DNA from 2 places in the Nitrobacter winogradskyi Nb-255 genome. Region 1 is predicted to be linked to the other one. Evidence: riboswitches for the same ligand, from Rfam matches in the RefSeq annotation. Region 1 holds a riboswitch; the other holds the start of a gene.
The links. A riboswitch is a leader RNA that binds a small molecule or an ion and turns the genes downstream of it on or off. The one in region 1 is predicted to bind cobalamin.

Region 1 (3,406 bases):
CGTTGCGCCGGATGACTTGACAGGCCGGTTCGCTCGACGGCGCCGTGGCCGCGGCAGACAGGGACGGACGCACGATACGCGCAGCAGGTACAGTTTCAGTTGCAGCAGACATCGCTCACCCCGGTCTGGTTGCGAGCCGGGGTCTAGCCGGGACGCGCGCAGAAAAACGCCGCGATGAGGTCGCGATTCCTGCCGTGCGGCCCGCCGGGACACCCCGCCCAGGGACATTCTTTTTTTGCCACGGCAGGTCTACTGACTTGCGGGTCCAGGCATCGGTCCGGTCTTCCCAGAGCCTTGCAGCCCCAGTGACACTCAAGTGGACTTCGGCTCGCCGCTTACAGTTGCGGGGGCAGCGCCGGCCTTGCCCGGATCACGGACCGAGACGCACCGGCTTCCCTCTTAGCTCTCGGTGTTGCGACTCGAGAGACCTTGGCCACTATATTTAGTAGCTACAGCACATTCGGAGTCAATGAATCGTTTTCGAATCCGGACGCCAATGCTCGCAATCCACAAGCGAGGCCGGATACAGCCCGGACGAAATTTCCACCAATCGATTGACCGGCCCTTGACGCTCCGGCTGTTCAGACCATTATCCCGGCGGACAGGCTGCGGCGTTGTTCCCGCGCCTCAACCGTTGAGCCTGACCGTGACCGAATTCGTCCGACCGAATCTGACGCCCCCGAACGGACAGAAGAAAGTGCTTCTGCACTCCTGTTGCGCGCCGTGCTCCGGCGAGGTGATGGAGGCGATGCTGGCGTCGGGGATCGATTACACGATCTTCTTCTACAATCCGAACATCCATCCCCTCAAAGAATATCTGCTGCGCAAGGACGAGAACGTCCGCTTCGCGGAGAAGCATGGCGTGCCGTTCGTCGACGCCGATTACGACAAGGACAACTGGTTCGCCCGCGCCAGGGGGATGGAGTGGGAGCCCGAGCGCGGAGCGCGCTGCACCATGTGCTTCGACATGCGATTCGAACGCACCGCGCTCTATGCGCATGAGCATGGTTTTCCGGTGATGACGTCCTGCCTCGGCATCTCCCGATGGAAGAACATGGCGCAGATCAACGACTGCGGTCATCGCGCGGCCGGACGTTATCCCGGTGTGTCATATTGGGACTTCAACTGGCGCAAGGGCGGCGGCGCGCAGCGGATGATCGAGATCAGCAAGCGCGAGCAATTCTATCAGCAGGAATATTGCGGCTGCGTCTATTCGTTGCGCGACACCAATCAACACCGCCGGAATCATGGCCGGGCACCTATCGTGATCGGGACGCAATTCTACCGGCAAGGCGAGGAACCGGACGCGACATAAGATTCGTCCGTGCCGGTTGACGGCCCGTGGACGCTGGCCCATAGGATGGGGGGTCGAGGTTCTCCGGGACGATTCACGCCCGGAGCTAAGAGGGAAGCCGGTGTGTCTTCGGATAAAGCCGGCGCTGCCCCCGCAACTGTAAGCGGTGAGCCGTGGTCCATCATGCCACTGGGTGTTGTCCCGGGAAGGCCGGACCAAAGCTGAGACCCGCGAGCCAGGAGACCTGCCCCGGCAACATAGTCGTCCTCGGGCGGGGTGTCCCGGTGGTGCGCTTGCGGTCTCGATGGCGGCGCGCCGCCAGGATTCCCATGCCGCGTCGCTAAGGCCCAGCCCCCAACACATGGGGTAAAGCCAGTGTCTGTTTCCTCTCCTCTTCCCGTGGCTACGCTCGGCACGCCGCGCATCGGTCCGCGCCGCGAACTGAAAACCGCGCTCGAAAGCTACTGGTCCGGCAAGTCCGACGAATCCGCATTGCTTGAAGCGGCGGCCGGATTGCGCGCCGCGAACTGGGCGCGCCAGAAATCGCTCGGCGTCACCGTCATCCCGTCGAACGATTTCACCTTCTATGATCATGTGCTCGACACCAGCGTCATGGTCGGCGCGATCCCGGACATCTACGGATGGAAAAGCGGACCCGTGCCGCTCGCGACCTATTTCGCGATGGCGCGAGGCGCCCAGGGCGGGAATGACGATGCGGCCTGCGCGCATGGTCATCAGGGCGACGGTCACGCTCATGGCGCGCCGGCGCAGGAAATGACCAAGTGGTTCGACACCAACTACCACTACATGGTCCCTGAATTCACCAGCGGCCAACGGTTTCAGCTCTCTTCGCTCAAGGCCATCGATGAATATCGCGAGGCCAAGGCGCTCGGCTACCAGACCCGGCCGGTGCTGCTCGGTCCCGTCACCTATCTGAAACTCGGCAAGAGCAAGGACGCGAATCTCGATCCGCTGTCGCTGCTTCCTGACTTGCTTCCGGTCTATATCGATGTGCTCAAACGCCTTGCGGCGGAGGGCGCCGAGTGGGTGCAGATCGACGAGCCCTGTCTCGTTCTCGATCTCGACGACGCGACCCGCAAGGTGTTGCGCGCGGCTTATGAACAGCTCGCGGACGCGCTGCCGAAGCTGAAGGTCATGCTGACCACTTATTTCGGCGGGCTCGGCGACAACCTGGATGCCGCATTGTCGCTGCCGGTCACGGGACTTCACATCGATCTCGCTCGCGCGCCGGACCAGCTCGAGGCGGTAGCGGCAAAGGCGCCGCACGATCTGATCCTGTCGCTCGGCGTGATCGACGGCCGCAATATCTGGCGCGCCAATCTTCCCGCGTTGCTCGACCGCCTGGAGCCCGTCGTCTCCGAACGCGGCGCCGATCGTGTGCAGATCGCGCCCTCCTGCTCGCTTCTGCACGTGCCGATCGACGTATCGCTGGAAACCGATCTCGACGCGGAGTTGAAGAGCTGGCTCGCCTTCTCGGTGCAGAAGATGGGTGAGCTTGCGACGCTCGGCGAGGCGCTCGCCAAGGGCCGCGCCTCGGTCGCCGACGCCCTGAAAGCATCGGCGGACGCGGCCGCTGCGCGCAAGGCGTCGCCGAAGGTTCACGACGCCAAGGTCGAGGGCCGGATCGCGGCCGTCACCTCCGACATGGCGCGGCGCAAGAGCGCGTTCGCAGAGCGCGCGAAATTGCAACGCGAGCGCTTCGGGCTGCCGCCGTTCCCGACCACCACGATCGGTTCATTCCCGCAGACCGCCGAGGTTCGAAAGGCGCGCTCGGCCCACGCCAAGGGGACGCTGAGCGACACCGACTACGAGAAATTCCTGCAGGAGGAGACGGCGCGAACCATCCGCTGGCAGGAGGACATCGGCCTCGACGTGCTGGTGCATGGCGAGTTCGAGCGGAACGACATGGTGCAGTATTTCGGCGAGCAGCTGTCCGGATTCGCGTTCACCCGGCACGGCTGGGTGCAGAGCTACGGCTCGCGCTGCGTCCGCCCGCCGGTCCTGTTCGGCGACGTGTCCCGGCCCAGACCGATGACCGTCGGCTGGTGGAAATACGCACAGTCCCTGACCGCGAAGCCGATGAAGGGCATG
Region 2 (3,406 bases), 710 kb from region 1:
GTCTCGGTGCCCTCGGTCGTCGCGCTGTTCACGTTCACCAGTGAGGTGAACGTGGAATTGTAGTCGATCAGGTTGGTGATGTCGTTTCGGAAGTAGGTCGAGCCGAAACGCACGCGGTCGTTGAACAAAGGTTGCTCGAAACCGGCGTCGAAGCCCCGGCTGTCTTCCGGTTGCAGGTTGGGATTGGCGAAGAAATTGAAGGTCGGATAATCCCGGAACAACTGGCTCAGCGAGGGCGCCTTGAATCCCGTGCCGTAGCTTGCTTTCAGCTTGGTTTCGGTAACGGGAACAATGACCGCCGGCGCAATCCGGTAAGTCATGCGGCCGCCGAACAGGTCGTTGGAATCCTGGCGGACATTGGCCACCAGGAAAAAGCGGTCCGCGAAAGCCGATTGCAACTGCACGAAACCTGCCTTGTTGCCGTTCCTGGCGGCAAAATCGGCGGTGTCCATGCGATCGGTCTGATGCTCGGCGCCGACGATCAGATGGTTGTCTCGCGTAATCTCGGTCACGGTGCGCCAGTCGAATTTGAGGCGTTCTCCCGTGGTGATCGTCGCGGCCGGGTCGCCCGGACCCACGTCATAGGCTCTGCTGTTCGTGAAATTGAGACCGAAGAAGCTCTGGACGCGTCCGTCGAACAGCGACCACACGGCCTCCTGACGGTTGAAGAGTTGCTGGACGGCGTGCGTGCTCTGGCTGGCGTTGGGAGTGCTTGGAAATCCGCCGTCGCCCGTGAACAGCAGCGTCGAGTCGGTATAGCGGACCACCGAATTGACGGTCAGATACTCATTGAGATCGACTCCGAGCTTGGTCGAGTAAGTCATGTTGTCATAGTTGTTGCCGATCGCCTGCCGCCCCGGCGGCAGAAGCTCGGGCGGCGTGACCGGAACGTCTCCGGCATGGAGATGGGCGACGTTGACCGCGTAGTTGAAGTTCCGTTCGGCGCCGCTCAGTCCGAGCGTCTGGTTGAAGGTTTTGAACGAGCCGGACTCGAGTGAGCCGGTGACCCGCGCCGGACCTTCGCCCTTTTTCGTGATGATGGAGATGACGCCGCCGATCGCGTCGGAGCCGTAGAGTCCGCTCTGCGGGCCCCGGAGGATTTCCATCTGCTGGATGTCCGCCGTGAGAAGGTGCGCATAGTCGAACGCGCCATTCGAGTTGGCGGGATCGCCGATGTCGATTCCGTCGAGCATCACCTTGGTGTGGTTGGCGTTCGTGCCTCGCATGAAGATCGAGGTCTGGGCGCCAGGTCCGCCGGCTTGCACCACATTCAGGCCGGGAGCCGTCCTGAGGATATCCGGAACGCTGCGGTGTTGCTGGGTCTGGATATCCTGCTCGGTGACGACGGTGATGGAGCTGGCCAGCTGGCCCGCGGGCGTCACCACTCCCGTGGGGCTGACTACGGTCGAACCCATCGTGCCCGGAACATGAGTCTCAGCGACAGGAGTTTGCCGGGGAGCGGGGCGGACGACACGGCGTGATCGCGAAGTCGTGCGGTGTGCGGGCGCCATCGCTCGATCCGGGGGTGGCGCGATCCGGATCGGAGGCAGCAGGTTGGGAGAGGCGGATTGCTGCGCGCTTGTGGGCGTATTCAGGCCGATCGATCCCAGCGAGGCGAGGAGGGCGGAAGCAAGCAGGCTTCTGCGATAAGCTCCGGACACGAAGGCGGCGGACATAAGAAAACCTCGGCTGGACGTCGGTGGCACGTCACAGCGAACGAGGTTTCACAGGAGCCTGCGCGGCGCCGATGAAGCGGATGTCTGTAGTCCCCGACTGACATCTTCGCGTGTGACCACGGGTTGACGGCAGGTCTCCTGGCTCGCGGGTCGTTACCTGACGTCGCCTTCCCGGGGCCGAGATGTCCCAGTGGCGTGTGACGCAGATTCGCCGCTTACAGTTGCGGGGGCAGCCGTGGCGTTGGAATGATCCCGGTGTTAGGATGATCCCGCACCACGTTCCCTTTTGATCTCCCAAGGGAGAACCGTCGCCGATCTGTTTGGGGGGGAACAAAGTCGATGTCAATCGACGGGGCGATCGAGTTCCGGCTTTTCCCCGTGGCGTTGCATATCCGCAGCAGGAGCGCTTTCGAGCGAAGCATGTCCTCGGGCTTGGCCCGAGGATGGATACCGGTTCGCGTGAAGAAAACGCGTGCGGCCTGACAGAACTGTAGGCGGTTGGCGACCGCGCTTGCGTCAGACTATTTCGCCGCGCGCCGCGGCGGCGGCATTGCGGATCGCGTCCATGTTGGCCTTGTAGGATTCCATCGTGCCGCCCTTGAACACCGCGGAGCCCGCCACGAAGGCGTTGGCGCCGGCGGCGGCCAGATCACCCGCGACGTCGGGTCCGACCCCGCCGTCGACCTCGATGTCGATCGGCCGTCCCCCGATCATCGCGCGCAAATCCCGAATCTTGTCGACCGCAGAGGAGATGAACTTCTGGCCTCCGAAACCGGGGTTGACCGACATCACCAGCACCAGGTCGACCATGTCGAGCACGTATTCGACGGTGGACAATGGCGTTCCGGGATTGAGCGTGACCCCCGCCTTCTTGCCGAGGTTGCGAATGGCTTGCAGCGAGCGATGCAGGTGCGGTCCCGCTTCGACGTGAACCGTGATGTGGTCGCAACCTGCCTTGGCGAAGGCTTCGAGGTACGGATCGCATGGCGAGATCATCAAATGGGCATCGAAGATCTTCTTGCTGTGCGGACGCATCGCCTTGATGACATCGGGCCCATAGGAGATGTTCGGCACGAAATGGCCGTCCATCACGTCGAGGTGGATCCACTCGGCCCCCCCCTGATCGACGGCGCGAACCTCATCGCCAAGCTTCGAGAAGTCCGAGGCCAGGATCGACGGTGCGATGACGAGAGGACGCGGCGCAAAAGTCTGGGACATGAACGTTTCCGGAAATATCAGCGGAGCTTGAGAGAGCCCCGCGTAACATGAGCCGCGCCCCGGAGCAATGCGCGGTCGTGTTTTCGGCGGTCGTCTTTATGAGCGGTAGTCTTGGGTTCGCCGCATCCGCATCATTGCGCAGTCGGCGCTGATTTTCATGATCCGATAACCATACACAACAAGTATTCGGTCCTTGTTTCGAAGTAATACGGGGCCGTATGCATATACCGAAAGTATTTCTACTCGCCGGCTGCCTCGGCCTTGCCGGCTCCCACGCCTGCGCCGAAAACGATTTCACGGCTTCGTTCCGGCTGCGCGGCGGATTCGACACCAATCCGCTGCTGGCGATCGGTCAGGGCGGCGGCAGCCTGTTCGTCGCCGCCGACACGGCGTTGGCCGCGGGCATGAAGACCGATGGCTACACGCTAGGCGTCGCGGCGGAAGCGACCGCCATGCACTATGCGCAGCAGCGGATAACGCCCACTCGTGGCGGCAAGGTGATCCTGCGCGGC

Region 2: another riboswitch for cobalamin. It lies ahead of NWI_RS11570 (TonB-dependent receptor plug domain-containing protein); the one in region 1 lies ahead of metE (5-methyltetrahydropteroyltriglutamate--homocysteine S-methyltransferase).

Annotation. Positions count from the first base shown of each region.
Region 1 is NC_007406.1:3,122,225-3,125,630, forward strand. It holds gene NWI_RS15010 (ribonucleoside-diphosphate reductase subunit alpha) at 1-112, opposite strand, end outside; cobalamin riboswitch at 226-447, opposite strand; gene NWI_RS15015 (epoxyqueuosine reductase QueH) at 647-1,315, shown strand; cobalamin riboswitch at 1,355-1,560, shown strand; gene metE (5-methyltetrahydropteroyltriglutamate--homocysteine S-methyltransferase) at 1,670-3,406, shown strand, end outside.
Region 2 is NC_007406.1:2,410,391-2,413,796, reverse strand. It holds gene NWI_RS11570 (TonB-dependent receptor plug domain-containing protein) at 1-1,676, opposite strand, end outside; cobalamin riboswitch at 1,788-1,999, opposite strand; gene rpe (ribulose-phosphate 3-epimerase) at 2,193-2,894, opposite strand; gene NWI_RS11560 (outer membrane beta-barrel protein) at 3,113-3,406, shown strand, end outside.